DNA from 3 places in the Micromonospora sp. NPDC047187 genome. Region 2 is predicted to be linked to each of the others. Evidence: riboswitches for the same ligand, from Rfam matches in the RefSeq annotation. Region 2 holds a riboswitch; each other region holds the start of a gene.
The links. Region 2 has a riboswitch for S-adenosylmethionine ahead of ABZ794_RS18045 (hypothetical protein). Riboswitches for the same ligand answer to the same signal wherever they lie in the genome.
Positions count from the first base shown of each region.

Region 1 (9,483 bases), on a different contig from region 2:
GGGCTCTCCGGCGCGACCGCCGCCCAGCCGCAGGGCGCACCGGCGTCGGCCGGCCCGCCCAGCCCCGGGCCGGGCGCCGGCCCCGGCACCGGTCCCGGCACCGGTCCCGGTGGCGCCCCGACCGGTGCCGCCGACCCGTCCTGCGGTCGGTTCGCCGCCGACGTCTGCGCCGCGTACCTCCGGATCGCCACCACCGGCCGCGCCGACCAGGCCGCCGTGGACCTGCTGCGCCGCTCCAGCCCGGCCGGTGTGCTGGACCGGATCAAGGCCCCCACCCTGCTGGTGCAGGGCGAGGCGGACACCCTCTTCCCGCTCGGTGAGGCCGACGCGAACGCGCGCGGCATCGCCGCCACCGGCACCCCGGTACGGGTCGCCTGGTTCACCGGCGGGCACGACGGTGGCAGCGGGCCCCGCTCGGACTCCGACCGGGTGAAGTTCCTGACCGTCCAATGGCTCGACCACTACGTCAAGGGCGAGGGCGACGCGCCCGGCGACGACTTCACCTGGTCGCGGATCGCCGGCTTCGACGCGCTCGACCGGGGTCTCGTCGCCACCGGTTTCCGCCGCGCCGACTACCCGGGCCTCACCGGCAACGCCCGTCGGGAGGTGACTGTCGCCGGCCCGGCACAGCCGATCGCGAACCCGCCGAACGGCAACCCGGCCGCCATCTCCTCGATCCCGTTCGCCGGCGGGCTCGCCTCGCTGCTGGACGGCGTGGCCGGTGACGTGCCCGGCCAGCACGCCCAGTTCGAGTCGACCCCGCTGACCGAGGCGGTGGACGTGGCCGGTGCGCCGACCGTCACCCTGCGGGCCGCGTCGCCGACCGGCGAGGCGGTGCTCTTCGTCAAGCTCTACGACGTCGACCCGGACGGCGCGGCCACCCTGCCGAACGGCCTGGTCGCACCGATCCGGCTCACCGGCCTCCCGCAGCAGGTGCAGGACGCCCGCCCGGTCACAGTGACGCTGCCCGGGATCGTCCGCCGGGTGGAGGCCGGGCACCGGCTGCGGCTGGTGGTGGCCACCTCCGACCAGGCGTACACCACGCCGGCCGCGCCGACCGTCTACACGGTGGCCGCTGACGGCGCGGTCAGCCTGCCCACTGTCAGCGGTGAGCCGATCCCCACCGCGGCGACGATCTGGCGCTGGGTGCTCGCCGGCCTGCTCGCCGCCATCGTGATCGGGCTCGTCGTGGTCGTCGCCCTGGTTCGCCGCCGGCACCGCCGCCAGGACCGGTCGGTGCACCCGGAGTACGCGGACACCCCGCTGGCCGTGCGCGCGCTGCGCAAGGAGTACGCGGACGGCTTCGTCGCGGTGTCGAACGTGGACTTCGAGGTGCACCCCGGTCAGGTAGTGGGTCTGCTCGGGCCGAACGGCGCCGGCAAGACCACCACCCTGCGGGTGCTGATGGGGCTGACCCAGCCGACCGCCGGGGAGATCTACGTCTTCGGTCGTCGGCTGGTGCCCGGCTCGCCGGTGCTGTCCCGGATCGGGGCGCTGGTGGAGGGGCCGGGCTTCCTGCCGCACCTGTCGGGTCTGGACAATCTGAAGGCGTACTGGCGGGCCACCGGGCGGCCGTGGGAGGACGCACAGTTCGACGCGGCGCTGGAGATCGCCGGGCTTGGCGACTCCGTGCACCGGAGGATCAAGAACTACAGCCACGGGATGCGTCAGCGGCTCGCCATCGCCCAGGCCATGCTCGGCCTTCCCGAACTGCTGGTGTTGGACGAGCCGACCGACGGGCTGGACCCGCCGCAGATCGCCGAGATGCGCCGGGTGCTCCAGCGGTACGCCACGGACGGCCGGGCGGTGCTGGTCTCCAGTCACCTGCTGGCCGAGGTGGAGCAGACGTGCACGCACGCGGTGGTGGTGAACAAGGGCCGGATCGTCGCGTCCGGGCCGGTGGAGGAGATCGTGGGCGAGTCGCCGAGCGTGCTCTTCGACGTCACCGACCCGGTGGCGGCGCGGGCGGTGCTGGACCGGCTGCACGGGGTCCGCGTGTTGCCGGAGAGCGACGGCCAACTGGTGGTCGACACCAACGGCACGGCCCGCAGTGAGGTGGTGGCGGAGCTGGTGCGCGCCGGCATCGGGGTGGACCGGGTGGTGCCTCGGCGGCGCCTGGAGGACGCGTTCCTCGCCCTGGTGGGCGAGAACTCTCGGGGAAGCGGTGACCGGTGATGGCTGTTACTGACGCGGGTGAGGCCCGTGGCTACCGGCCGTCGGCCACCATGCCGTTCGTGGCGGAGTTCCGCCGGCAGGCGTCGCGGCGGCGGACCCAGTTGGCGCTCGGGTTCATGGTGCTGCTGCCGCTGATCATCCTGATCGCGTTCCAGTTCGACTCGGGCGGCGACGACGACAACGGTCGCAACGAGTTCGCCAGCCTGGTCGAACTGGCCACCTCGGGCGGGCTCAACTTCACCCTGTTCTCGATCTTCGTCTCGGCGTCGTTCCTGCTGGTGGTGGTCGTCGCGCTGTTCTGCGGCGACACGGTGGCCAGCGAGGCGAGCTGGGGCAGCCTGCGCTACCTGCTGGCGATCCCGGTGCCCCGGGCGCGGTTGTTGACTGTGAAGCTGGTGGTCGCGCTCGCGTACTCGGGACTGGCCCTGCTGCTGTTGGCCGGCACCGCGTTGCTGGCCGGCACCCTGCGCTACGGCTGGTCGCCGCTGCGCAGCACCGTCGCCGCCGAGTTGGAACCCACCGAGGGGTTGCTCCGGTTGCTGGCCGTGCTGGGCTACCTGGCTGTCGTACTGCTGGTGGTGGCCGGCCTGGCGTTCCTGCTGTCGGTGATCACGGACGCCGCGCTGGGTGCTGTGGGTGGTGCGGTTCTGCTCTGGATCCTGTCCAGCATCCTGGACCAGATCACCGCCCTGGGCGCGCTGCGCGACTTCCTGCCCACCCACTTCAGCACCGCCTGGCTGGGCCTGCTGTCGACTCCGGTGCAGACCGACGACGTGGTGCGCGGCTGCATCTCGGCGATCAGTTACGCGACGCTGTTCTGGGGGTTGGCGTTCTGGCGCTTCACCCGCAAGGACATCACGTCGTAGGTGGGCTGCTCGGGTCGGCCTTCTTCCAGGCGCTGACGCCGATCCGGCCGGTGTTGCCGAGGTCGATCGGCCCGTCCGGGTCGACCTCCTCGGCCGGCTGCCCGGCGGCGGGCGCCACAGTCAGGAACTCGCCGTTGGTGGCGACCACTGTCGAGTCGGTGACCAGGTTGCGCCAGAGCACCACGGCGGTGGCCCGCTCGCCGGCGGCGAGGGTGACCTGCCGGGGTGGTTGGTCGAAGCCGGAGGTGATCTCCTTGGCGCCGTTGACCACCCGCAGCATGATCGGCTCGCGCGCTTCGTCGAACACGTGCAGCACCGGGTACCCGTTGAGCTGGTAGGGGTGCTCGCCGCAGTTGACCAGTTCCAGGCCGAGTGCGCGCAGGCCCATGGCGGCGTCCCCGCCGGTCGACCGGATCCGGACGCCGGGGGCCGGGCACTCGGCCGGCGGCTCGCTGCTGGCGGTCGGGCCTGCTTCCGCCCTCGACCCGGGGGGCGGCCCGCTCGGGTCCCCGCCCTGACCCCGATGGTCGCCGGGAGTGCAGCCGCCGAGCGCGAGAGCTGTCGCGACCGTCGCGGTGATGCGTCGCCGTGCTGCCATGTCGCGGGAGATCATCCGTTGATCCTTGCCCACTTGCGCAGCACGCCGCCGCCCGGCCCCGGCCTCGCCGGCCCTCCCTGCGCCGCCACCTGAACTGGTGGGGAACCTCTCCTGGTGCGCCTTTGGAGCTGAATCGTCTGCGACATCACCGGGGGAGGGTGGGGGTGCCTCGTTCACACCGTTTTCACGAGGGATTATCCCACCAGCAAGGAAATTATGATATTCGATGTCTTGATGCCTCAGGATCGACGAGACCCATTCACTCTCCTCGATGGAGGTGCCATGAACGTCTCTCGGCTCGGCGGGCCGACCCTGTCCCTGTTCCGCATCGTGATCGGCCTGCTGTTCACGTTGCACGGCCTGTCCTCGGTGTTCGGGTTGTTCGGCGGCAACCCGATGACTGGCAAGGCGGTCCCGCTCGGCACCTGGCCGGGCTGGTGGGCTGCCTTGATCCAGTTGGTCTGCGGCGTACTGGTGCTGGTCGGGCTCTTCGCCCGGCCCGCCGCGCTGCTCGCCTCCGGCTCGATGGCGTACGCCTACTTCGTGGTGCACCAGCCGGATGCGCTGCTGCCGCTGCACAACGGAGGCGAGCGGGCAGCGCTCTTCTGCTGGGCATTCCTGCTGGTCGCGGCTCTCGGCCCGGGCGCCTGGGCACTCGACACGCTGCTCACCCGGCGTCGCACCCACACCCCCTCGGCACCGGCTTCGGCGGCCGAGCCCGACGCGGTGTCCGTCTGATCGCACCCGAACCACGCGTCGCCGAAGCCTCGACGAGGCGGCTTCGGCGGCGCGCCGGGTGAGGTGCCCCGTCGGGCCGCACCTCTTCGCTGATGTCGCAGACGACTCAGCTCCAAAGCGAGCGCCTGGGGCAGGTCCGACCCGCCCCCCGCCGCCGTGTCTGGCGGCGGCCGGACGGGCCGATGTGGGCCAGGGTGGGGGCGAGGTCAGGCCGGCGGGCGCTGGGTGAGGACCGCGTCCAGCAGGCCCGGGTAGAGCTTGTCCAGCTCGTCCCGGCGCAGCCGGACCAGTCGGCTGGTGCCGGCCGCCCGGGTCCGGGTCAGGCCCGCCTCGCGCAGCACCCTGAGGTGGTGGCTGCGGGTCGCCTTGGAGACGCCGAAGTCGAAACTGCCGCAGGCGGACTCGCCGCCCTCGGCGAGCGCCCGGACGATCTGTAGCCGCACGTCGTCGGCGAGTGCGGCCAACACGTTGGTGACCGGTACGGCGGTCAGGTCGGGCTCGTGCGGCTCCATGTGACCAGTGTAACCCTTGTTCGACAACTATCGAACGACGCCCTATGGTCGGTGTCGTTGGTTCGACGATACTCGAACATTGGAGTTGCCGATGCGATCCCGCGCCACCGCGTACCCACTGGTCGCCGTGCTCGGCTGGGGCGTGATGTTTCCGATCCTGGCCAGCGCGCTCGACCGGGTCGACCCGCTCAACCTGACCACCGCGCGCTACCTGCTGGCCGCCGTCGTCCTGGTCGCCATCCTGCTGCTCCGCGAGGGTGCCGGCGCGCTCCGGCACGGTGGCCGCGCGCTGGAGGTGGTGGTGCTCGGAGTGGTCGGCTTCGCGGGCTTCAACCTGCTCACCAACCTGGCGCTCGAACACGCCGCCCCGCAGCAGATCTCCCTATTCGTGGCCACCACTCCGGTGATCACCCAGTTGGTCCGCTGGGCCCGTGACGGCGTACGCCCGAAGCCGCTGCTGCTGGCCCTCTCCCTGGTGGCGCTCCTCGGCGTCGGTCTGGTGATCACGCGCGGCAGCCTGGCCGGGCTCGGCCAGTTCGGCCTCGGCGGGCTCATGATGATCGGCGCGGTGCTGGGCTGGGGCATCTACACCCACGGCGCCAGCCGGTTCGGCGAGTGGTCACCGCTGCGCTTCACCACACTGACCGCGCTCGCCGGCACGGCCGCCATGCTCGTCCTGAGCGTCGGGGCCGACGCCGTCGGCTGGCAGCACGCGCCGGCCGCCGCCGACCTCGTGGCGGTCGCCCCGCAACTGGCGTACGCCGTCCTGGTGGGTGCCGTGATCGCCGCCCTGATCGCCGCGAACCTCGCGGCCCGGCCCCGGACCGAGTCGCTGCCCCGACCGAGCGCGGTGACGGACCCGATCGCGGTGACCGACCCGCTGGCGGTGAGCGCCCGCTGACCCACTACCTGGGATCAGCGCTAGCAGCGACCGACAGCGTTGTCCTAGACTCGACGGCACAACTGAATACCTCATCCAGAGGGGCTGAGGGATACGGCCCGACGACGCCCCGGCAACCACCCTGCGCGCTCACCGCTGAGCGACCCGCGGGGCAGGTGCCAATTCCGTCCCCGCCGCACCGTGCGATGCGGGGAAAGATGAGAGGACTCTCGACATGACGTCGACGCTCGTCGCCTCCGGCATCGACACCTCCGCCAGCCCCGCCCGCGCCCTGGTCTGCCGTGCCTGCTCGGCCCGCTACCCGCTCGCCGCCCAGCACGCCTGTTACGAGTGTTTCGGCCCGCTGGAGGTCGACTACGACACCGCGGCACTGGCCGCCGTCACCCGCGAGCAGATCGAGGCCGGCCCGAACAACATCTGGCGGTACGCCGCCCTGCTCCCCGCCGGCCAGGACCCGGCCAGCCGGGTCACCCTCGACCCGGGGCTGACCCCGCTGGTGGCGGCCCCGCACCTCGCCGCCGAACTGGGCATCACCGCGCCGCTCTGGGTCAAGGACGACAGCGCCAACCCCACCCACTCGTTCAAGGACCGGGTCGTCTCGGTGGCGCTCACCGCCGCCAAGGCACTCGGCTTCAGCCGGTTCGCCTGCGCGTCGACCGGCAACCTGGCCAACTCGGTGGCCGCCCACGCGGCCCGCGCCGGGGCGCCCTCGGTGGTCTTCATCCCCAGCGACCTGGAGCAGGGCAAGGTCATCACCACCGCCGTCTACGGCGGCGAACTGGTCGCCATCGACGGCTCGTACGACGATGTCAACAGGCTCTGCGGCGAGCTGGTGGAGACCGACGAATTCGAGGACACCGCGTTCGTCAACGTGAACGTCCGGCCGTACTACGCGGAGGGCTCCAAGACCCTCGGCTACGAGGTGGCCGAGCAGCTCGGCTGGCGGATCCCGGCGCAGGTGGTCATCCCGATGGCCAGCGGCGAGCTGCTCACCAAGATTGACAAGGCGTTCTCCGAGCTGGTGGAGATCGGCCTGGTCGAGGCGCCCGCCGACGGCTGGAAGGTCTTCGGCGCGCAGTCCGCCGGCTGCAACCCGATCGCCGTCGCCCTGCACGCCGAGACCGACACGATCGTTCCGGTCAAGCCCACCGGCATCGCCAAATCGCTCAACATCGGCGACCCGGCGGCCGGCCTCTACGCCCTGGAGGCGGTCCGCCGCACCGGCGGCTGGATGGAGTACGCCGACGACGACGAGATCCGCGCGGGCATCCGCGATCTGGCCCGTACCACCGGGGTCTTCGCCGAAACCGCTGGTGGGGTCACAGTGGCCGTGCTGCGCAAGCTGGTCGAGTCCGGTCGGCTCGACCCGACGGCCGAGACCGTCGTGTTCAACACCGGCGAGGGTCTGAAGACCATCGATGCGGTGGCCGGCCAGGTCGGTCCGACCCACCACATCAAGCCCTCGCTGCGCGCCGCCCGCGACGCCGGCCTCCTGGGCTGACGGGCTCGCTCGGAGCCGTGGCCGAGTCGATCAGTCGGTAACTGGGTTTTCGCTGTGAGTGTGGAAAACCTGCCGCTACGGACTTGACGGCAGGAACCGGACGGCGCAAGATGCTCCGTGCGGGAGGGCATTTCGCCGAAGACTTTTGAAGTTCTTGCGACCCAACGCCGGAGGCGTTGTGCGAGTGTCCCTCCCGACCAACGTTCGATCGGGCCAGCGAGTAATTCGCTGGCCCGATCGCTTTTGTACGGTGCAGGCTCACCGGCATGAGCATCACCATCGCGTCGTTCGACGGCGCCGACCGCACGTCGGTCGACGAGGCGTACCGGATCGGGGCGGCGGCCAACGACGCCGATCTCCCGGACTTCCCGCCCTTCTGCCGGCGCCGCTTCGACGCGTTGTTCCACACGCCGATGCCCGGCACCCGGTCGCTCTGGGCGCTGGCCCGACTGGACGGCGTGCCGGCCGGCTACCTCCAACTGGACCTGCCGCAGCTCGACAACACCGACAACGCCACCGTCGAGCTGCTGGTGCATCCGCAGCAGCGGCGCCGGGGCGTTGGCCGGGCCCTGCACGAGTACGGGCTGCGCCTGCTCCGCGAGCACGGCCGCAAGCGGGTGGTGGCGATGGCCGTCTCCGCGCTGCCCGGCGGGCCGGCCCGAAGCGTGGCCGGTGACGCGTTCGCTGCCGCTTCCGGCGCTCAACCAGCCCTCACCGAGGTGCGTCGCCGGCTCGACGTCGGCGAGATCGACCGGGTCGCTCTGCGGGCCGCGCTCGCCGAGGCCCGACCGCGAGCCGAGGGCTATCACTCCGTCTGCTGGCAGGGCTCCACCCCGCAGGAGTACGTGGCGGACATCGCCTACCTCGACGGCCGGCTGCTGATGGACGCGCCCATGGGCGACGTGCAGTGGGAGCCGGAGCAGGTGGACGCCGAACGGATCCGCGGCAACGAGCGGGCGCTGGACGCCCGGGGCCGGCGGCGCTACCACCTCGGGATGCGGCACGAGGCGTCCGGTCGGCTGGTCGCCTGGACGCTGCTGGACGTGGGCGCCTCCGCCGACTGGCACGCGTTCCAGCAGATCACCATCGTCGACCCGGCCCACCGTGGGCACCGGCTCGGCCTCATCGCCAAGGCGGAGAACCTGCACCACCTGCTCACCCACGAGCCGGCGGTACAGGTGATCGACACCTTCAACGCGGCCAGCAACAGTTACATGGTGTCGATCAACGAACAGCTCGGCTTCCGCCCGGTGGACTGCTGGACCGACTGGCAGCTCACCCTCTGAGGCGACCGTTCACTCGGCCGTCCGTTCCAGGCGCTCGACCAGCTCGCCGATCGCGGCGTGGAAGTCGTCGTCGGGAGTGAACCGGTGGCCCCGCACCGGCGGGGGCACGGTGTCGGTCGGTGGGATGAGCAGTCCCTTCGGATCCCGTACCCGACGGTCGACCCGGGCGGCCGGGTCGTCGGGTCCGTCGACGAACGGACCGAACACCGCTCCGCCCACCGCGTCGGTGTACCGCCACAGGTTGATCCACCGCCAGGCCAACCGGCTGCCGACCTCGCGCAACATCTCGTCGCTGACGTACGCCGGGAAGATCCGCCGGTACCGGTTGCCGAGCGGGGCACCGTAGGTGAGCAGAGCCACCCGCCGGCGGCAGTGGTCGGGCAGTTGAAGGATCGTCGCCGCCGCGAGCACGCTGCCGTGACTCTGCCCGGACAGCAGCACCGCGTTCCCATTGGCGGTGAGCTGCCCGATCCGGCGGGTCAGCTCGGGGACCGCCCGCTCGACGTAGCACGGCGGGGCGAGTGGATGCGCGGCACGCGGCCAGAAGGTGGCCAGCTCCCAGAGCACCCCGACCAGCCTGATCGCGCCGGACCGGTAGGCGACCAGCCCCAGCACGGCGAGGATCGCGGCGAACAGCCCGATCAGCAAAGCGCCCAGGTCGGTCACGAAGATCACCGGACGGGCCAGCGGCTCGCCGCCGAGTCGCAGCGCGAGCGCACCCGGGCCGGGACCGACCACCGAGAGCCCGGCCGCCGCCAGGGTGAGCAGCGCCAACACCACGTACGCGGTGGCCAGCAGTGGCCCGAGCCGATCCGTCAGCCGGGCACGCACTATCACGTCGCGGACGGCCCGGACCCGTTCGGGGGCCGCCCGGGAGGCTTCCGGATAGTCCCGCCGAACCAGTTC
Region 1 is NZ_JBEYUF010000007.1:250,784-260,266, forward strand. It holds gene ABZ794_RS15300 (alpha/beta fold hydrolase) at 1-2,175, shown strand, start outside; gene ABZ794_RS15305 (ABC transporter permease subunit) at 2,175-3,041, shown strand; gene ABZ794_RS15310 (DUF4232 domain-containing protein) at 3,031-3,654, opposite strand; gene ABZ794_RS15315 (DoxX family protein) at 3,922-4,377, shown strand; gene ABZ794_RS15320 (metalloregulator ArsR/SmtB family transcription factor) at 4,584-4,889, opposite strand; gene ABZ794_RS15325 (DMT family transporter) at 4,981-5,790, shown strand; SAM riboswitch class I at 5,859-5,994, shown strand; gene thrC (threonine synthase) at 6,005-7,291, shown strand; gene ABZ794_RS15335 (GNAT family N-acetyltransferase) at 7,558-8,577, shown strand; gene ABZ794_RS15340 (hypothetical protein) at 8,587-9,483, opposite strand, start outside.
Region 1: another riboswitch for S-adenosylmethionine. It lies ahead of thrC (threonine synthase); the one in region 2 lies ahead of ABZ794_RS18045 (hypothetical protein).

Region 2 (9,483 bases):
AGTATAGGGCGGCGTCCGGCCCCCACCGCGGCTCCACCACGGACTCCGTCGGCCCGCCTGCGAGCTTCACCGGATCGCCGAGCAACCCGTCGGCACCATAGGGCGCCACCCACAGCTCGCTCGAGTCCCACGGCATGTCCCGCTCACTCCACCGCAACCAGGCCAGCATTCCCGGCCCGGGTCGCGGAGCCCCGAAGAATCCCGACGTCTCCGCAAGCACCCGCATCACCGGGGCGCCGACGAACGAAACCGCCACCAGGGCGTCACCGTCGTCGGTCTCCCCTACAGCGAGTAGCTCGCCGTTGCCGATCGTCAGGTCACCGAACGACGACGAGTCCTCCGCCACCAGGCGGACGTTGCCTCCGGCCACCCGGTAGAGGCCGTTCACGCCGGCGCACCACACCTCGTCGCTGCTCGGGGCGTACGTACCACCGCCGTAGGCGTGCACACTGCTGGTCACGGCGAACCTCGACGGAGTTACGTCGGCCACGCCGTCGTTGGCCGACCATCTCACAAGGGCCGGGCCGCTCCCGGAGCTCGGACGAGACTCCAGCCAGTACAGCGCTTCCCCGACCACGCGCAACTGGTCGAAGCCGATTGACGCGCGAACGGCGCTGGCTGCAGAGACGGCATCAGATTCTGGTGCCAGCTCCACGGACTCCTCCTCGGGCGATCGCCGCGAGCGATCCGTCATGGTGATCCATGGCGGTGGGACAGGATGCCATTGTCACCTACCCCCGGCCCCGGCGAGCCGGACGCGGGCCAGCACGTTGGCGATCGCCGAGTCTTCTCGCGGGTAGGGCCGGAGACCACGCAGAGGGTCATCTTGCCCGCTCCGGTCTCTCGGCCTGTAGTCGCGTGTGTTCCTTCGCACGCGGGCGGCCTTCCGTCCGGGCTCCGGCTCGGCGGCCAGCGAGTCGTGTTCGATACTCTTCCCGCTCATTCCGGCCGCTGCTGAGGTGGCCGGGATCGCCGCATCCGACGGCGCATGAAGCTACGGGAGGGGAAGGCGGTCGTGGCATCTCCAGTTCAAGACCACCGTGTGCAGGTCGCGCAGAAGTGGGGCTTCGGGATGGCTCCCGTCAAGCCCGAGGTTCAGCAGAAACGACGTCAGTCGGTAGCGGCGGTGCTGAGCTACCTGCAGAGCGGCCCGATTGAGTCCAGCCCGTCACTGCTGGAGGCCCTGTCGGAAGTCAAGGGGCTCTACTGGCGCTGTCACGAGCAGGACCAGTGGGACTGGTTCACGGTCTGGCAACAACTGGGCCGCCCCGGACGTAAGCGTTGCCGACGAGCTGTTAATGCGCTCTATCGCCTACGGACCGCCATCAAAGACGGCGACGATGCCACCGCTGCGAAGCAGCTCACGCTACTGATTGACGCGGACGTGCAGGTTCATTTGGCCGGTCTCGTCGGGGAACAGCCGCGCGAACCGCGAGGAGCTGGCTACATCTACGTGCTGTCGACTCGGGAGCAGCCGCGGATGCTGAAGATTGGCTACACCGAGCGGACCGTCGAGGAGCGGGTGAGGGAGATCAATCGGGCGACCGGCGTCGTTATCCCGTATGGCGTGCGCGCTTTGTGGGTGGTCGCGGATGCTCCGTCGGTGGAGGCCGAGCTGCACGCTCGATTGGCGCCCTACCGAGTGCGCAAGGACCGCGAGTTCTTCGACCTCAACTTCCGCGACGCGTCCGCCCTCATCCAGGGCTACATAGATGGTCTCCGACGCGAGGACTAACGTGGTCGCCCCTGGCGAGCAGCTGATGGAAGGCCAAACGTTCCTCCTCCAGGTCGACGGGCCGGCCCGCCAACTCAGCCAGGAGTTCCGGTAGGCGCCACGTCGTCAGGTGTGCGTAGCGGGCGTTGTAGACGCCGACGGCTTCGATGGCGAACTCGTCAGGAAAGTCCAGCAGTACGTAGCCGAGCAGCTGCATGATGGTCGGCGCTTCCAATGATGACCGCCGCGTCCCGTCGCGGCGCTTGCTGCCGAGGCTCGTCTTGAGTTCAAGCAACAGGCCTGCGGCGATCAGGTCGGCGTCGGCGTTCATCAGCGATGATCCGGCGAAGGTCGGTCCGAGGGCCCAAGCGCCATGCCGTGCCGACAGGGACGGCAGGAGGCTCTGCTCGGCGAAGGCGCGCAGTGCCTGGAGCTCATCGAGGGCCGCGGGTGGGGCGAGCTCAAGGAGCTTCTCGGCGGTGATGGACCTTGGGGCCACGGCCATCAACGGGGATCCGGGTGTGGGACCGACCCGGTACAGGTCGGTGAGGAGAGCCAGCGCCCAGCAGGCCCGGGCAGCGAGTTGATGGTCGGCTTCGCTGCCTGCGGCCGGCCCGGTGAACCGGAAGGTCCCCACGCCGTCGCCGCTTTCGGAGTAATTCAGCGTGCGCGCCAGTTCGTGGACCGCGTGCCGTAGTGGGGGAGTGCGCGCGCCGAGCAGTGCCAAGCTCAGGTCCGGCCTGGGATGCAGCATGAAGCGCACCATCCAGTCGAAGGCTGAGCCGACGGTGCCAGGGTTCGCCTGGCTCCCAGGCACGACAAGGGAGCCCACGGATTCCCGATACCGTGCCTGCAGGTCATGCCAGCGGCCGAACCGCTCCTGAATGAACAACCTCGCTGGTGAGGCTCTGTTGTTCAATGCCACGGTCAGCGCCGGCCAACCACTGATGATGGTCATGCTTCGACCACCAGGCGCCGACGTCGCTGCCCGCCACTGTCCATCATGGCCGGATGCTATCGAACGCCGCGGCATTCGAGCTGCCCGTCATCACCGGGCCGTCGATGGGCGATGACCAGCGCGGCTGCTGTTCGCGATCTCGCCTACCACCAACAGCAGCCGGCTGGACTGGCGATCAACGAGCGGTGGACAGGAATTCGTTCTGGGCCTGCCGGAGGCTGCTGAGGTCGTTGGGTACGGGCAGGACGCCATAGCGGTCGAAAGCGTCGACGCTTGCTCCAAGCGACGGCGGCGACTGCCGCTGCCACTCGGCCAGCGGCACGCTTGGGCCGACTGGGCGTAGTGGCTCGGCGAGCCGGGCGAACTCCACCTGCTGCCACTCACGTAGCTCGTCGCAACGCCGCATGGAGGCCACCATCGAGGCAGCGACCTCGGTGTTCGTGGCCGTCGGCGGCTGAACCACGTCGCCGTTCATGAGCGAGTGCCGGCCCAGCGGCAGTGCGGCGCGGTGGCCGTACCATTCGCCGACGAGCTGCGAGACGTGTCGGCAGGTTTCGCAGGCCAGCCACGACCACCGGGTTCGGGTGGTCACCGTGTCCCGGACGCACAACACACACAGGTCGAGGTCACCAGGAATGTCCTGGCCCTGCCACTGCTGCTCCCACTCCGGCGTACGGGGCTGGCAGCGGCACCGCTGCTTGCGCCGGGCACCGTCGCGGAGGTGCCCGCAGGTCAGGCAGACCGCGAAAGCAGTCAGGTCCAGCTCTTCGAGTGGCACGGTGAACTCGCTCTCCGGTGCCCGAGGCACCCGCTCTTGCCGTACCGCAGCTTGCGGTCGGCCTGGTCTTCCCCCGGAGGCACCGTGCGCGGGTGGCGCGGTTGCCGGGTCAGCAAGCCGGGAGGCTTGACGCTGACCACTCTTGACGCCCAGGAAGCATAGAGATCACCGATGTCGAGAGCAACCCCGGACAACACGCGAAAGACCTGAGCCGACGGCGGTGGCGGGGCGGTGGCGGATCTATCAGTCGGCGGCGAGTCGGAGCCGGGCAAGCAGGTCGGCGACTTCCCGGGTCAGCTCATGGTCTGGGCCGTAGACGACGCAGAGGTCGTCGTGCAGCGGTTGCAGCTCGTCCGCGGCCTCGGCGGACTTGTCTTCGGAGATCAGCAGTATGCCGATGTTGCGGCGCAGGTCGAGAGCCGTGGGGGAGACGTCGCCGGAGGCGGCGCGTACGTGCGTCAGCACCTGCCGGAACTGGCGCAGGGCTGTTGTGGCCTGGCCGAGTTCAGCCCGGCAGTGGGCTGCCTGCCGGACGCATTCCAACGCGTCCTCGCTGGTGGGGCCAGCGGTGCGGGCGTACGCGGCGGCGAGGGCGTCGAACTCCGGCAGCGCGCGCCGGAAGTCCCCGCCGATGATGAGGATGGCGGCTCGCCGTGATCGCAGGCCCAGCACGCGGGGACTCTCAGCACCGAGCGCCGCGCTGGCGGGACTGATCACGCCCTCGAGTACCTCGGCGGCCTGGGCGAACCGCTCGTCGTTTAGCAGCTCGTCAGATTGTGAGACGGCGGCCTTGATCGCGTCTCGAAGCCCGGTCTGAAGGATCGCCGCCGAATCGGCGGTCGACGTCTCGCTGCGGGGGGCCGGGACCACGGCGGCGGGCGCGGGTCGGCGACGGGGCGCGTTGGGTCGGCGGTACACCAGCGTCGGGTCGGGCATGGTGCTGCTCGCGCGCTCGGAGGCGGGCAGTGCCGATCCAGGTAGGGGCAGGAAGGGCAGCAGCCGCTCGTAGACGTCGTAGGCGTCCGCCGGCCGGTCCTCGGGGGCCTTGGCCAGCAGATCGAGGACCAGCTCCTCAATCGGTGCAGGTACGTCATGGCGGAGCGTCCGTAGAGGTGGTGGCGGCTCGGTGACGTGCTGGTGCCACAGTTCGAAGTCGCTGCCGCCGGCGAAGACCCGCTGCCCGGCGAGGAGTTCGTGCAGGACGCAGCCCAGGGCGTATAGGTCGCTCTGTGGCGTGATCTGTGCGTTCTGGATCTGCTCGGGCGGCATGTAGTGGTGGGTGCCGAGGGCGCTGCCGGTTGCGGTGAGGCGGGTGACGTCGGTGCGCAGGATGGCGGCGATGCCGAAGTCGAGGAGCTTGATAGCCCCATCAGCGGTGACCAGGACGTTGTCGGGTTTGAGGTCGCGGTGCACGACGGGGATGGCGTGGGCGTGGGAGAGGACGGTGCAGATCTGCGCGGCGATAGCGGCTGCCCAGGTGACCGGCAGCGGATGCTGTGGGTCGATGAAGGCCCGCAGGGCGGTGCCGCGAACAAACTCCATCACCAGGTAGAGCCGGTCGTAGGAGCGGTCGAGGACCGCGTCGTACACCTGGGGTACGCCGTGGTGTTGGATGCGTGCGGTGACGCGGGCCTCGCGGCGGAAACGCTTGGCGAACTCTTCCGCCTGCTGCGGGGTTTGCACGGCCTCGACGCGGATGAGTTTGATGGCGACCTCACGGTCGAGGACGCTGTCGTAGCCGCGCCAGACGTGCCCCATGCCGCCGGAGCCGATTTCCTCGACCCGCTCGTATCGACCGGCGATCGGCTCTGCCCGCACGTTGCCCCCACCCCTGCGACTGTCCCAGCCAGAATGGTCAGTGTTGCGGTCGAACCGATCATCGTCCAGGGTTGCCGCCGCGGCGTGTCACGTTGGTGCCGCGACGGCATCAGTGGGTCAGGCCGCCTCGTCGTCGACGACCCCCTCCTGCCGGCGGATCAGTCGCCAGGCGGCGCTGCGGGCGCTGCGGTTGAGCGAGCTGCGGAAGTCGGGCTCCGGACCGAAGTAGCGGCGACCGAGGTCGGCGGCGGTCTCGAAGTGGTCCATCATCTTTTCCTCGAAGACCGGCCCGAAGACGTGGCCGAAGTTCTCCTCGTCGTTGGCGACCGCGGCCTGGCGGACCTTCGGGTCGGCCATCGCCTCGTTCAACGGCTTGACCACGTCATCGTCGGTGAAGCTGGTGCCGAACCGCTCGTTGAACCGATCGACCAGCTCGGAGAGCAGGGACTTCTCCGGCTCCTTCGCCCCGCCGGAGCCGTCGCCGAACCCCTTCATCTCAGCGGCGCCCTCCGGGTCGAGGCTGACGTCGTGCTCGCCGGTCTTCTCCACCCGCAGGTGACTGAGGTCGACCTCGCCGACATCGACGCCCCCGTCGCCCCGCCGACCCAGCCGGTTGAGCAGATGCCGGCCGTAGAGGTAGAGCCGTTCCAGCTCCGAGTCGGCGTACGGGACGATCTGGGCGAGGAAGCCGTACTTGCGGACGTAGTCGGTGAGGTCGCCGCGGAACGTCTCAGCGGCCTCCCAGTCCGCTTCGTCTTGGCCGCCCAGCAGCTCGTCGAAGCGGTCGACGGCGGGCTGGAGGTGCCGGTAGAGCTCGGCGTGCAGGTTCTCCCACTTCGCCGCGTTGCCGGCGGCCTGCTCCTCAGCCGCCAGGTACGCCTCCACGAACTCCTGCATCTCCGCCTCGACCAGCAGCTGCGCGGACATCACCCGGCTCTGCGCGGTGTAGAGCAGGTTGGGGTCCGAGGGGAGGGTCTCGGCCTCTTCGAAGTACGGCCGGAACGCCTCCTTGATCTCCTCGGCGTCGTTGACGAAGTCCAGCACCGCCAGGTCACCCTGGCTCTTGCGGTCGGCGGTGCGATTGAGCCGGGACAGCGTCTGCACCGCGGAGACACCATGAAGCTTCTTGTTGACGTACATCGTGGTCAGCAGCGGCTGGTCGAAGCCGGTCTGATACTTCTCCGCGACCACCAGAATGCGGTACTCGCGCTGGCCCGCGGCGGTGCCGGCACGGGCGGTCTTGTCGTCGGCCCGGGTGTAGGCGAACGCCTTCGGTAGGACGGTCTCCGGCAGGCCGCCGTTCTCCTTCGACTCGGTGACCTCCGCGCCCTCGTAGGTGAGGGTGCCGGAGAAGGCCACCAGGACACCCGGGTCCGGGTAGTCGCGATCGTCCAGGTACCGCTTGATGGCCCGGGACATCTGCACGGCGCTCAGCCGGGAGCCGGTGACGACCATCGCCTTGGCCCGACCGCCGAGCCGACCGGCGGTGTGCGCCCGAAAGTGCTCGACGATGATCTGCGCGTGCTGGGCGACGGTGGAGTCGTGGGTCAGCGCGTACCGGGCGAGTTCCTTGTTCGCCTTGGACGAGTCGACCTCCCGCTCGTCCGGGTTCGCGTTGACCAGCTTCCAGTAGGTGTCGTAGGTGACGTAGTTGCGCAGCGGGTCGAGGATGAAGCCCTCCTCGATCGCCTGCCGCATCGAATAGACGTGGAACGGGTGGTACTTGCCGTCCTCGCCGAGCGTGCCGAAGAGCTCCAGGGTCTTGTGCTTCGGCGTGGCCGTGAAGGCGAAGTAGGAAAGGTTCGAGCTGCGCTGCCGCTTACGGACGCTCGCCGCCAGCTTCTCCTCGGTGGTGCGCGGCCCGACGGCGCTGGTCGCGCCCGGGTCATCGGACTCGACGTCCAGACCGAGGTCGCGCAGCACCCGCCGCACGTCGGTGGCCGCCTCACCCGCCTGCGAAGAGTGCGCCTCGTCCACGATGATCGCAAACCGGCTGCCGCGGATCTCGGTCGGATTGCGCTGAAGGTAATCCCTCAGGGCCGGGAAGGTGGCCAGGGTGACCGTTACGATCTTGCCGGTCTCCTGAGAGAGCGCCTTGGCAAGCTGCTCCGACTTCGCGCCGCGCTTCTCGTCAATCTTCACGACGAGCCCGGCGGTCTGCTCGAAGCTACCGACGGTGTCCCGAAGCTGAGAGTCTAGGTTCCGCCGATCGGTGATGATGATGACCTTGTCGAAGACCGGGCTGCCCGGCTTGACGCCGGCCGTAAGCGCGTCCGGGTCGAGCGCCGCCGGGTCGCTCAAGGTGTGCAGCGACGAAAGCCGGTGGGCGAGCCAGGCGATGGCGTTCGACTTACCGGAGCCAGCTGACGCCATCAGCAGGTAGTTGTGTCCGGCACCGTGCCGGGCCGCGTGCGCGGTCAGCCGCTTCACCGCATGCCACTGGTGATAACGCGGGAAAACCAAGGTCTTTCGAGTACGACCGCCCGCGACCTTTTCCTGATGCAGGTGGACGAAGCGCTCTAAGAGGTCGAGCCAGTTGTCCCGCTGCCAGATCTCATCCCACAGGTAGGAGGTGGCGTACTTCCCGTACTCCGTGGCGGGCGGATTGCCTTTACCGCCGGGACGCCCTGGTCCCTCGCTGCCGGTGTTGAATGGCAGGAACCGGGTCTGCGCCCCCCGCAGTTGGGTGGTGACGAAGACCAGGTCCGGGTCGATTGCGAAGTTCGCGACCACCCGGCGCGAGAAGATCAGCTCGGTGGGGTCGCGGTCGGTCCGGTACTGCTCCTTGGCGTGCTCCACCCCGGAGCCGGTGAGCGGGTTCTTAAGCTCGGCGGTGGCGATGGGGATGCCGTTGAGGAAGAGGGTCAGGTCGAGCCGGTTGCCCCGGTCAGCCTGCTTGGTCGCGTACTCCAACTCCCGGACCACGGTGAGCCGGTTCTTACGGTAGTCGGCCAGGATCGCCTTCGACTCCACAAAGGACGGCTTGAAGTACGCCAGCCGGAATCGCACTCCATGGTCCTTGACCCCCTTGCGGAGTACGTCGAGCAGCCCATCGGTGGCGATCGCCTGGTCGAGCCGTTTGGCGAACCCGCGCTGGGCCGCGTCCCGGTCCCCGCCGTAGTAGGTGACCAGGTTCTCCCAGTCATGCGCCTGAGTCGCCCCGATGAAGGTGAAGAGCTGGCTGGTGTCAAGGCCAAGCTCGGCGCGGTAGTCGGATCTATTCCCCTCCCCCCAGCCGTTAACGAGGAGATCGGCGATGATCGCGTCACCGAACGCGGTTTCGTGATGGATGGGGCTCATCGCGACTCAGTCCTCAATTCCTCGCCCACTCGCCGTCGACACATCAATCTGTCCGGTCACTGCCGCCGTAATCAACGCCCTACGGCGTTCGGCAAGGAGGTCGACTTGCCGGGAGATGGCGGCCTTCAGTTGGTTCGTCTGTTCTGCCTCGCAGGCAAGGGCATCAGAAATGCGAAGCTGCAGCCCGCTTGGCGGAAGATGGAAGGCGAACCTGCCGATCTGTTCTCCGCTGAGATGAGGCACCGAGACGCCCGTCATTTCGGACTCCACGGAGAGTCGAAAATGTGTGGAGCTGAGGGCCCAGTACGCGTACGGCATTACAATAGGGCCCCTGGGGCGCAGACACGCTACTCGCTGCAGCAGCAACGCCGGAAGATCCATCTCGGAAACGAGCGAAACCCTGGCGCCTTCAGAAATCCATGGACGATCCATGCCGACTACCAGGTCGCCGGCGCGAAGGTGGAACCTGTCCGGTACTGGGAATGAATCAACATCCCAGCCAACAACTTCTCGCCAGGAGATCGCGCTGGGCGCAACGTTGATTCCTCGGAGGAGACGTACGCCAGTACCGTCGGTTAGGAATCCAGAACTAGGAAATGCGTAGCCTGGGACGATCTCGCAGAGGCGCGACAGCTTGCTCATCCTCCAGTTCTCCACGGACGCGCTGATCCCAATCGCATTCAACGCATCAACGTTGGCCGCTGTCGCGCCGTCGATGATTTGCGAAAGACGACTACTTAGAATCGCGGACTGCTGGAAACGGAGTGCAAGAAGTTGGTCGATGCGGGCAGTTTCGGTGCCGAGGAAGTCGGCGATGCGTCGCTGTTCTTCTAAGGGGGGGAGGGGGATGCGGATAGTCTCCAGGTCTGGCATGTAGATCGTGAGGTGCGTTGAGCCATATGCCAGCCTACGCCA
Region 2 is NZ_JBEYUF010000010.1:63,859-73,341, reverse strand. It holds gene ABZ794_RS18060 (prolyl oligopeptidase family serine peptidase) at 1-388, opposite strand, end outside; gene ABZ794_RS18055 (GIY-YIG nuclease family protein) at 1,043-1,735, shown strand; gene ABZ794_RS18050 (hypothetical protein) at 1,695-2,672, opposite strand; gene ABZ794_RS18045 (hypothetical protein) at 2,848-3,450, opposite strand; SAM riboswitch class IV at 3,478-3,598, opposite strand; gene ABZ794_RS18040 (serine/threonine-protein kinase) at 3,694-5,268, opposite strand; gene ABZ794_RS18035 (type I restriction endonuclease) at 5,386-8,568, opposite strand; gene ABZ794_RS18030 (restriction endonuclease subunit S) at 8,575-9,483, opposite strand, start outside.

Region 3 (9,483 bases), on a different contig from region 2:
GGTCTGCGTCGGCCGAAGCACCTGGTCAGTCCGCGGTCTCCGGTGCCCCGGTGAGGGTGGCCAGCTCGCGGCGCACATTGTCCCGGGCGGGCTCTTCCCACCGGCTCGCCAGCGGTGGCGACCGGAACAGCGCGGGCAGCGACAGCAGGCCGGTCAACACGGCGGCCCGCCCAGCCCGGAAGGCCGGCTCCGGCACATGGGCGTACTCCCGGCGGATCGCCGCCGCGTAACGCTCGTAGCGGGCCGGCGGCGCGGCCAGCACGGCCAGATCCGCGTCGCAGAGCAGCGCGCCGTCCCGGTCTCCCGGTGCCACAGCGTGCCCGGCGGTGAGCAGCACCAGCCGGCGCACCTCGGCCACCGTGGGCGCCGGCACCCCGAGCCCGGTGAGCACGCTCTCGGCCAGTGCGGCGCTGTCCCGTTCGTTGGTGTCGCCGGCGGCACGGGGGTCATAGACCACGTCGTGGAACCAGGCCGCCAGCCGGACCGCGTCGGCCCGAGCGGCCAGGTAGGCGTGCTGGTCCACCACATCGAGCACCGCCGTCAGGTGGGCCACCGTGTGGTATTGCCGGTGCGGCTCCCGCCACCGGACGATTACCTGCTCACCGGCCCTGGTCGTGCTCGGGTCGGGCCTCGCGCCGGCACCTCGGGCCGCCGCCCGCCAGCGATCCAACAGATCAACCACCGTCCGAGTCTGCCGCATCCGCCCGCGACGCGCGGGAAGGGAGGGTTCAGCGGGCCCACCACGGGTAGTCGCGCCCATGGCCGTGGCCCGGGACAAGCGACAGCCCATGGTGCGACGTACCGCGCTGCGCAACGGGTTGGTGGACATCGACGGCGCGCGGATCGCCGAGGCCACCGAACAACTGCGCCACCGCGGCCGGGCCACCCTGCACGACCGACTGCACCGGGTACGGATGGCCGGCGGACTCGCCGTCCAGGCCGGGCTGGCCGCCGGGCTCGCGTACCTGATCTCGCACAAGTTGCTCGGCAACCCGCAACCGGTCTTCGCGCCGATCTCCGCGGTCGGCACCCTGGCCGCGTCGGTCGGCCAGCGGTTCCGCCGCACGGTGGAGCTGATCGTCGGGGTGGGGGTCGGGGTGGCCGTCGGCGACCTCCTGATCTACCTGCTCGGCACCGGGGCGTGGCAGCTCGGCCTGGTGGTCACAGTGGCGATCCTGCTCACCATCTTCGCCGGAGCGAGCGTGGCCATCGTCATCCAGGCGGCGGCCACGGCGGTGCTGATCGTGACGCTGAGCCCCTCCACCAAGGATCTGGAGATCCCCCGCTTCGTCGACGCGTTCCTCGGCGGTGGGATCGCGCTGCTGGTCACGGCGGTCCTGCTGCCACTGAACCCACTCCGAGTGATCAACCGGGCGGCCCGCCCCGCCCTGGACCTGCTCGCCGCCCAACTCGACGCCACCGCCGACGGGCTGCGCAACCGGGACCGCGCCGCCATCCAGGGCGCACTGGAGCGGCTGCGCAACAACAAGGAGGAGTTGGCCACGTTGGGCGAGGCGATCGAGGGGGCGAAGGAGACCGCCACCCTCTCCCCGGCCCGCTGGCACCGCCGCGACGAACTGACCCACTACGCCGAGGCGGCCGACCCGATCGACCGGGCGATGCGCAACAGCGGCACGCTGATCCGCCGGTCCGTCACGCTCGTCGAGGACGAGGAACCGGTGCCCGATCCCATGCCGGACGCGATCGGCCACCTCGCCGAGTCGGTCCGGCTGCTCAAGCACGAGTTCGCCGCCGGTGAGGAGCCGGAGAAGGCCCGGGAGCGGTCGCTGCGGGCGGTCAGTGAGGCCGGCCGGGCGTACGGCGACGGGGTGGGCTTCTCCGGCAGCGTGGTCATCGCCCAGATCCGCACCACCGCCAGTGACCTGCTGGTCGCCTCCGGGATCGAGCAGGAGGAGGCGAACCGGTGGATCCGCACCGCCTTCGGAGAGCAGGAGCGCCCGGTCGGTGAGCCCGCCGAGCCTGGCGAGACACCGAAGCCACCCACCGCCCCGCCGGTCGGCTGAGCGGGGGGCCTGCGCCGGCCTGGCCTCAGCCCAGCTCGGCCAGCGCCGCGAGCAGCCGGTCCACCTGGGCGGCCGTGCTGCCCAGCCCGATGCTGGCACGCAGCGCGGTGGGCGGCAGGTCCCGCCGGCCGGTCCGTTCCGCCGCCTCGCCGAGCAGACGCCGGGCCAGCGGGTGGGCACAGAACAACCCGTCCCGTACGCCGATGTGGTGCTCGGCGGCCAGCTGCGTGGCCACCTCGGTGGAGTCCCACCCGGCGACCACGAACGACACGATGCCGACCCGGGGCGCGTCCGGGCCGAAGGTGCGCAGCTCGACGACGTGCGGCAGGGCGGCGAGGCCGGTCCGTAGCCGGGCCAGCAGGCCCTGCTCGTGGGCGGCCAGTGCGCCCTGGTCCGCTTCGTCGAGCGCCTTGCACACCGCCGCCAGCGCGACCGCTCCGAGCAGGTTCGGGGTGCCGCCCTCGTGTCGGGCCGGGCCGGTCGCCCAGGTCACGTCGTGGGTGGCCGGCCCGACGTGGCTGGTGGCGCCGCCGCCGGCCAGGTAGGGCGGGGCGGCGTCCAGCCAGTCGGCCCGACCGATCAGCACGCCCGCGCCGAACGGCGCGTACAGCTTGTGGCCGGACACGGCCAGGTAGTCGACGTCGAGCGCGAGCAGGTCGACCGGGGCGTGCGGGGCGAGCTGCGCGGCGTCGAGCACGATCCGGGCACCGTGCCGGTGGGCCACCCGCGCCAGTTCGGCGACCGGCCACCGCTCACCGGTCACGTTGCTGGCACCGGTCACCGCGACCAGCACCGGCAACGCCGGGCTGCTGCCCCGGCGCAGCTCGGTGAGGGCGGCGGCGAGATCGCGTACCGCCCCGTCGGGGTCGCTGGGCACCGGCAGCCGCACCGACCCGCGCGGCCAGGGCAGCAGGTTGGCGTGGTGTTCGGAGGCGTTCGTGACCACAGTCGTGCCGGCCGGCACGGCTCGCGCCAGCAGGTTGAGCGCGTCAGTGGTGTTGCGGGTGAAGATCACATGATCGTCGGCGCGAGCGCCGAAGAAGTCGCCGATCGTCTGCCTTGCCTGCTCGTACGCGAGGGTGCACCGCCGCGACAGCGCTCCCGCTCCGCGGTGCACGCTGGCGTACCAGGGCAGCAGTTCGGCCACCGCGTCGGCGGCGACCCGCGCGCACGGCGCACTGGCCGCGTAGTCCAGGTTGATCTCGCCGGGCACACCGAGGACGTCGAGCGGCGCGGACGGCGCCGACGGCACTGTGGGCAGGCTGGGCAGGCTGGGCAGCGAGGGGACGAGAGTGACGGACACGCCGGAACCTCCGGGGTCAGGGACCCCGGGTGCGACATCGGGACGGGGTCCGCGCTTGCCCAGCACACCGATCGGGCTGGGCCCGGTCATCACCCGGGGCACCCCACCGCGAACTCGACGAGGGTTGCCGGCCAGCAAGCCGGGGCTTGACGCTGGCGCTCGTGACCTGCCGGCAGCATAGCGGCTACCGATGCGACCGAACCAGCCGGCGGCGGATGGCTACGCTGACCGCATGGCCGACACCCCGCCCGGTTCACCGCTGCCGCCGTCGCCCGCCGCCGCGCCTGCGCCCGCCGTCCCGCCCATGGGTGAGACGCCCCGGATGCCGCTGCGCCGACTGGGCTGGCGGCGGTTCCTGGTGCTGGCCGGGGTGGTGCTGTTGATCGCGGCGTGCGCGGTCTTCATGGTCTTCACGCTCGGCCAGTCGCTCGGTGTGCAGGCCCTGCTGATCGGGGTGGTCGCCGCCATCCTGCCGGTGCCGGTGCTGGTCGGCTGCTTCCTCTGGCTGGACCGGTACGAACCGGAGCCGTTGAAGTATCTGATCTTCTGCTTCGCCTGGGGGGCGTTCGTCTCCACCGCCGCCTCGCTCACTGTGAACGACTTCGCGGCCAACCGCTTCGCCGACTGGGGCCTGCCGTCCGCGCTCACCGGGGTGCTGGTGGCGCCGTTCATCGAAGAGCTGACCAAGGCGCTGGGCCCGATCCTGCTGTTGGTGTTCCGCCGCCGCGAGTGGTCGGGGATCACCGACGGTCTGGTCTACTGCGGGCTCGCCGCGGTCGGCTTCGCGATGGTGGAGAACATCCTCTACCTGGGCGGGTTGGGGTACGCGTCCGGAGCCGACCGGTACGGCCCGGCCACCGGCATCCAGCAGGTCATCGCGATCTTCATCCTGCGGATCCTGCTGTTCGGGTTCGCCCATCCCCTTTTCACAGCGATGACCGGTGTGGGGTTGGGTATCGCCTCCCGGACGGCGGACCGGCGCATCCGGGTGCTCGCCCCGATCGCCGGCCTGCTGCTGGCGATGATGCTGCACGGCACGTGGAACCTGCTGCCCACGCTGACCCAGGCCACCGGCGAGGCCATGATCATGCTGTACGGCTTCCTGGGCCTCATGGTGCCGGTCTTCTTCGGCACCGTGGGGCTGGCGCTGTGGCTGCGCGCCTGGGAGGGGCGGCTCACCGAGCGGGTCCTACCCGACTACGTAAGCGCCGGCTGGCTCAGCCCGCCCGAGGTGGCTGCCCTGAGCAGTCTCGGCCGGCGGCACGCCGCCCGCAGTTGGGCGCGGCGGGTGGCCGGTGACGCCGGGGTGCGGGCGATGCGGGGTTACCAGTCCGCGGCGACCCGGCTGGCCCTGCTGCGCGACGGGGCGCTGCGTGGCCTGGACCGCAAACCCGCCGACCAGGAGCGGACCGCCCGCGAGGAGCGGGAGCTGCTGGACGCGATCACCGAATACCGGTCGTTCTTCGTGGGTCGGGACCCGCAGGCCCCGGCGGGGGTCTGGGACGGCAGCCGCTACCACCTGCGCTTCCCGGACGGCACGCAGCGCGCGGTGGACGCCCCGGACGAGCCGGTGGTGCCGATCCCGGTGGTGCTCGCTCCCGCCCCGGCTCCGGTGGGGTATGCCCCGCCCGGTTGGCCCGGCCTGCGCCCGGCGTCCCAGTGGCCGCCGACGCACCCCTGACAGCGGCAACTGGCGGCCGGCGGCCGACGGTAGGCAAGCAGTGCGGCTCAGGTCATCAGCGACGTGAGGAAGTCACCGAGGCCCTGGAACATCGCGATCAGCGCGGCCCCGATCGCCCGGAACATCTGCGCGGCGCCGTCCGGCCGAAAGGCCATGAAGTAGATCAGGAACGCGACACTGCCCCAGGTCAACAGCTTCTTCACGAATACCGGCATCGTCCCTCCCCAGGGCCACGGTCGCCGGATGGCTTCCCGTCGTGCGGCTGGGCAAACGGTGCGCGACGGGGCCTGGTGGCCGGGGGAGGTGCGTCAGAGGTAGAGGCCGGTCGAGTCGTTCTCGATCCGCTCGGCGGCCACGGCGTGCACGTCCCGCTCCCGCAGCAGCACGTAACCGCGGCCGTGCAGCTCGACCTCGGAGCGCTCGTCCGGGTCGAAGAGCACCCGGTCGCCGGAGACGATGGCGCGGACGTTCGGCCCCACCCCGACCGCTGTGGCCCAGGCGAGGCGCTTGCCGACCGCGGCGGTCGCCGGAATGACGATGCCAGCGGTGGAGCGGCGTTCGCCCTCGCTGCCCTCCATCCGCACGAGCACGCGGTCGTGCAGCAGGCGGATCGGCAGGCCGGCGTCGAGATCGTTGTCGGCGGTCACGTCGCAGACGCTACCGTGTGGCCGACGGTGGCTGGCCGGTGGTTACGCCGGAGGTGGTCGGGGCACTGTGTGGCGGAACCGCCCTACGGTGTCGGGAACGGACGTATGCTGTCCGACCTGTCGCCGTCGGCGGGCCGGGTTTTCTGCCAGGAGGTGCGCTTGAGCCGCTTCGAGCGGGTACGCGGGCGGCTTCGCCGCGCCTACCAGTCACGACAGGAGTCGGCGCGCGCCGACGAGGGCGTCTCCGCTGACGCGCTGAACGATGCGTCGGAGGCGGCCCGGGTGGCGTCGCCGGCCGTACCGGGGCCGACCGCGCCGTCGAGCGCCACTGTCTACGGCGCGGAGCCCCCGGTGGACCTGCACAGCTCCACCGCCAGTCGGGACGACGCCGACGTCCCGCACGGGCTGCGGATCGCCGCCGCGTGGTGTTGGCGACTGATCGTGATCGGCGTGGTGGCCTGGGCCCTGCTGATGATCGTCAGCAGGATCAAGATCGTGATCATCCCGCTGGCCATCGCGCTGCTGCTCTCCGCGCTGCTCGCGCCGGCGGTGGGCTGGCTGCTGCGGGCCCGGTTCCCCCGGTCGCTGGCGACGGCGGTGGTGCTGGTCGGCGGCCTGGTCGCGGTGATCGGCACGCTGACGCTGGTGGTCAACGAGTTCATCCGCGGCGTGCCGGAACTGAGCGAGAAGTCGTCCGAGGGTGTCCGGCAGATCCAGGACTGGCTGAAGACGGGCCCGCTGCACCTCTCCGACGGGCAACTCGACCGCTACATCGACGAGGCGCAGGCCTGGATCAACGACAACACCTCGAAGTTCACCAGCGGCGCGCTGAGCACCGCCGCGACGCTGGCCGAGGTGCTGACCGGCACGCTGCTGGTGCTCTTCGCGACGTTCTTCTTCCTGCGTGACGGCAACCGGATCTGGCGCTTCCTGGTCCGGCTGCTGCCGGTCGCCGCCCGGTGGAAGGTCGACGACGCCGGCCGCGCCTCCTGGCACACGCTCGGCGCGTACGTCCGAGCGACAGTGCTGGTCGCCTTCATCGACGCTGTCGGCATCGGCATCTTCCTGGTCATCTTCGACGTCCCGTTCGCCTTCCCGCTGGCCGCGCTGGTCTTCCTCGGCGCGTTCATCCCGATCGTCGGTGCGGCGCTCTCCGGCGGCGTGGCGGTCCTGGTGGCCCTCGTCGACAGCGGCCCGGTCACCGCGTTGATCATCCTTGGCGCGGTGATCGGCGTACAGCAGATCGAGGGGCACGTGCTCCAACCGTTGATCATGGGCCGGGCGGTCGCCCTGCACCCGCTCGCGGTGATCATCGGTATCGCCGCCGGTGTCGTACTCGCCGGGATCACCGGCGCGCTGGTCTCCGTGCCGCTCATCGCGGTGCTGAACACAGCGGTCCGCCGGCTTGCCGCCCGCAGGGTGCCGGACACCCCGCCCGACGCCGTTGTCGTCGCCTCCCAGGCCCCCTAGACCCGCAGATCACGCAGGACCATGAAAAGAGTGGTCTCCCGCCAGCGGGAGACCACTCTTTTCATGTTGTAGCGCGATCCTGGTCCTGCCCAAGCGGGTCAGGACTTGGCCAGGCGTTCCAGGGCGCCCCGGGCCACCTCGGGGCGGGTCGTGTACCAGAAAGGCGGCAGCGAGCGGCGTAGGAACGGCCCGTAGCCTCGAGCCGTCTCCAGCCGGGAGTCGAGCACCGCTACCACGCCCCGGTCGCCGGTCGCCCGGATCAGCCGACCCACGCCCTGGGCCAGCCGCACCGCCGCGATCGGCACGCTCACGGCGGAGAAGCCGGAGCCACCGCCCGCGTCCACCGCCGCCGCGCGGGCCGCCGCCAGCGGTTCGTCCGGGCGAGGGAAGGGCAGCCGGTCGATGACGACGAGCTGGCAGGCGTCGCCCGGCACATCCACCCCCTGCCAGAGCGACATCACCCCGAACAGGCAGCTGGCGCGCTCCTCGCGGAAGCGACGCACCAGCAGCGGCAGCGCCTCCTCGCCCTGGAGCAACACCGGCAGGTCGGTCCGCGCGCGCAACAGCTCCGCCGCCTGCTGCGCGGCCCGCCGGGAGGAGAAGAGCCCGAGAGTACGACCACCGAGCGCCTCGACCAGCCCGAGCAGCTCCTCTCCGGCAGCCTCGGGCAGCCCGGAGACGCTGGGGCGGGGGAGGTGCGCGGCGACGTACAGGATGCCCTGCCGGGCGTAGTCGAACGGCGAACCGACGTCGAGTGACCGCCACCCGGGGCCCTCGGTGGCCGGGACGACGGCGTTCGGTGTGACGTCGCCGGCGAGGCGACGGCCCGGCGCCTCGGCAGCCGGCCGGCCGGGACCGGTGCGGGCGGCCAGTGCGGCCGCGGCGGGGGTCGGTGGGGCGGGCGGTGGGGCGTCCAGCCCGAGGGCGCGGGCGACAGTGTCGAACCGGCCGCCCAGCGCCAGGGTCGCCGAGGTGGCCACGACTGTGCGTTCGTCGTACAGGTGGGTGGCGAGGGTGCCGGCCACCGACAGCGGCGCGACCACCAGTGCCCGGCGGTTGCCGCTGTCGTTCTTCTCCACCCAGGCCACGTCGTGGTCGCCCTCCTCCAGTAGCCGCTGCGCGGTGGTGGAGAGCTCGTCCAGGGCGGCCTTGGCCTGCTGCTTGCGGACCGGGTCGGGGTCGTCGGACTTGATGTCGCCGATCGCGTCCAGGGCGGAGCGGGTCGCCGCGTCGAGCAGCGTGCACGCCTCCCGCAGTGGCGTCGGCAGCCCTGCGGTGATCCGCCCGGCCGGCGCCTCGGCCAGCCCGACCGCCAGGGCGTCGCCGGCGGCGGTGAGCGCCTCGGCGGTCTCCGGGCGCAGCAGCGTACGGGCCCGACGGGTGGTCCGGTCGATCAGCTCCGGCACCAGCTCCGCCTGGGCGGCGGAGGAGACCCGGTCGGCCAGCTCGTGCGCCTCGTCGACGATGAGCAGCTTGTGCGGCGGCACGATGTGCCGGTCGGCGAGCATGTCGACAGCGAGCAGGCTGTGGTTGGTCACCACGATGTCGGCCTCCCGGGCGCGGGCCCGCGACGCCTCGGCGAAGCACTCCTGCCCGAACGGGCAACGGGCCGCGCCGACGCACTCGCGGGCCGGCATCGACACCAGCCGCCAGGCCTGGTCTTCGACGCCCGGGTCCAGCTCGTCCCGGTCGCCGGTGGCGGTCTTCTCGGCCCAGTCGCGCAGCCGCTCGACCTGCTTGCCCAGCCGGCCCGCCTCACCGAGCCACTTCGTTCCGCCGCCGGGTCGCGCCGCGGGGGTGTCGAAGAGGGTGTCCTCCGGCTCCTCCTCGGTGGAGTTGTCCAGTCGGGCGAGGCAGAGGTAGTGGTGGCGGCCCTTGAGCACGGCGAAGGTGGGCCGACGGCCGAGCACCGGCTCGACCGCGTCGGCGAGCCGGGGCAGGTCGTGGTCGACCAGCTGGGACTGCAACGCCAGGGTGGCAGTGGAGACCACCACCGGGCCGTCCACAGTGAGCGCCGGCGCGAGGTACGCCAGCGACTTGCCGGTGCCGGTGCCCGCCTGCACGAGCAGATGCTCACCGCCGGCCACGCACTCCTCGATCGCCGTGGTCATCTGCAACTGGCCAGGGCGCTCCGCGCCGCCGGGCACCGCGCCGACCGCCGCCGCCAGCAGCTCGGTGCCACTGGGTCGGGCACCCCGCCGCCGGCCCTTGGCACGGGCCGACGGGGTGGCGGAACCGGTGGCGGTGCGGGGCGGAGTCACCGTGCGACGGTACCCGGCGCCGCCGACACCGACAGCGCCCATCCGCCGCGTGGCGCGACGCCGACCGCGGCGGGCGTTGCGGCCGACCCCGTCCGGT
Region 3 is NZ_JBEYUF010000007.1:276,123-285,605, forward strand. It holds gene ABZ794_RS15400 (DUF4031 domain-containing protein) at 1-54, shown strand, start outside; gene ABZ794_RS15405 (metal-dependent phosphohydrolase) at 26-682, opposite strand; gene ABZ794_RS15410 (FUSC family protein) at 789-2,024, shown strand; gene ABZ794_RS15415 (aminotransferase class V-fold PLP-dependent enzyme) at 2,050-3,294, opposite strand; SAM riboswitch class IV at 3,374-3,494, opposite strand; gene ABZ794_RS15420 (PrsW family intramembrane metalloprotease) at 3,518-5,008, shown strand; gene ABZ794_RS15425 (hypothetical protein) at 5,056-5,223, opposite strand; gene ABZ794_RS15430 (co-chaperone GroES) at 5,317-5,655, opposite strand; gene ABZ794_RS15435 (AI-2E family transporter) at 5,761-7,125, shown strand; gene ABZ794_RS15440 (ATP-dependent DNA helicase) at 7,224-9,428, opposite strand.
Region 3: another riboswitch for S-adenosylmethionine. It lies ahead of ABZ794_RS15415 (aminotransferase class V-fold PLP-dependent enzyme); the one in region 2 lies ahead of ABZ794_RS18045 (hypothetical protein).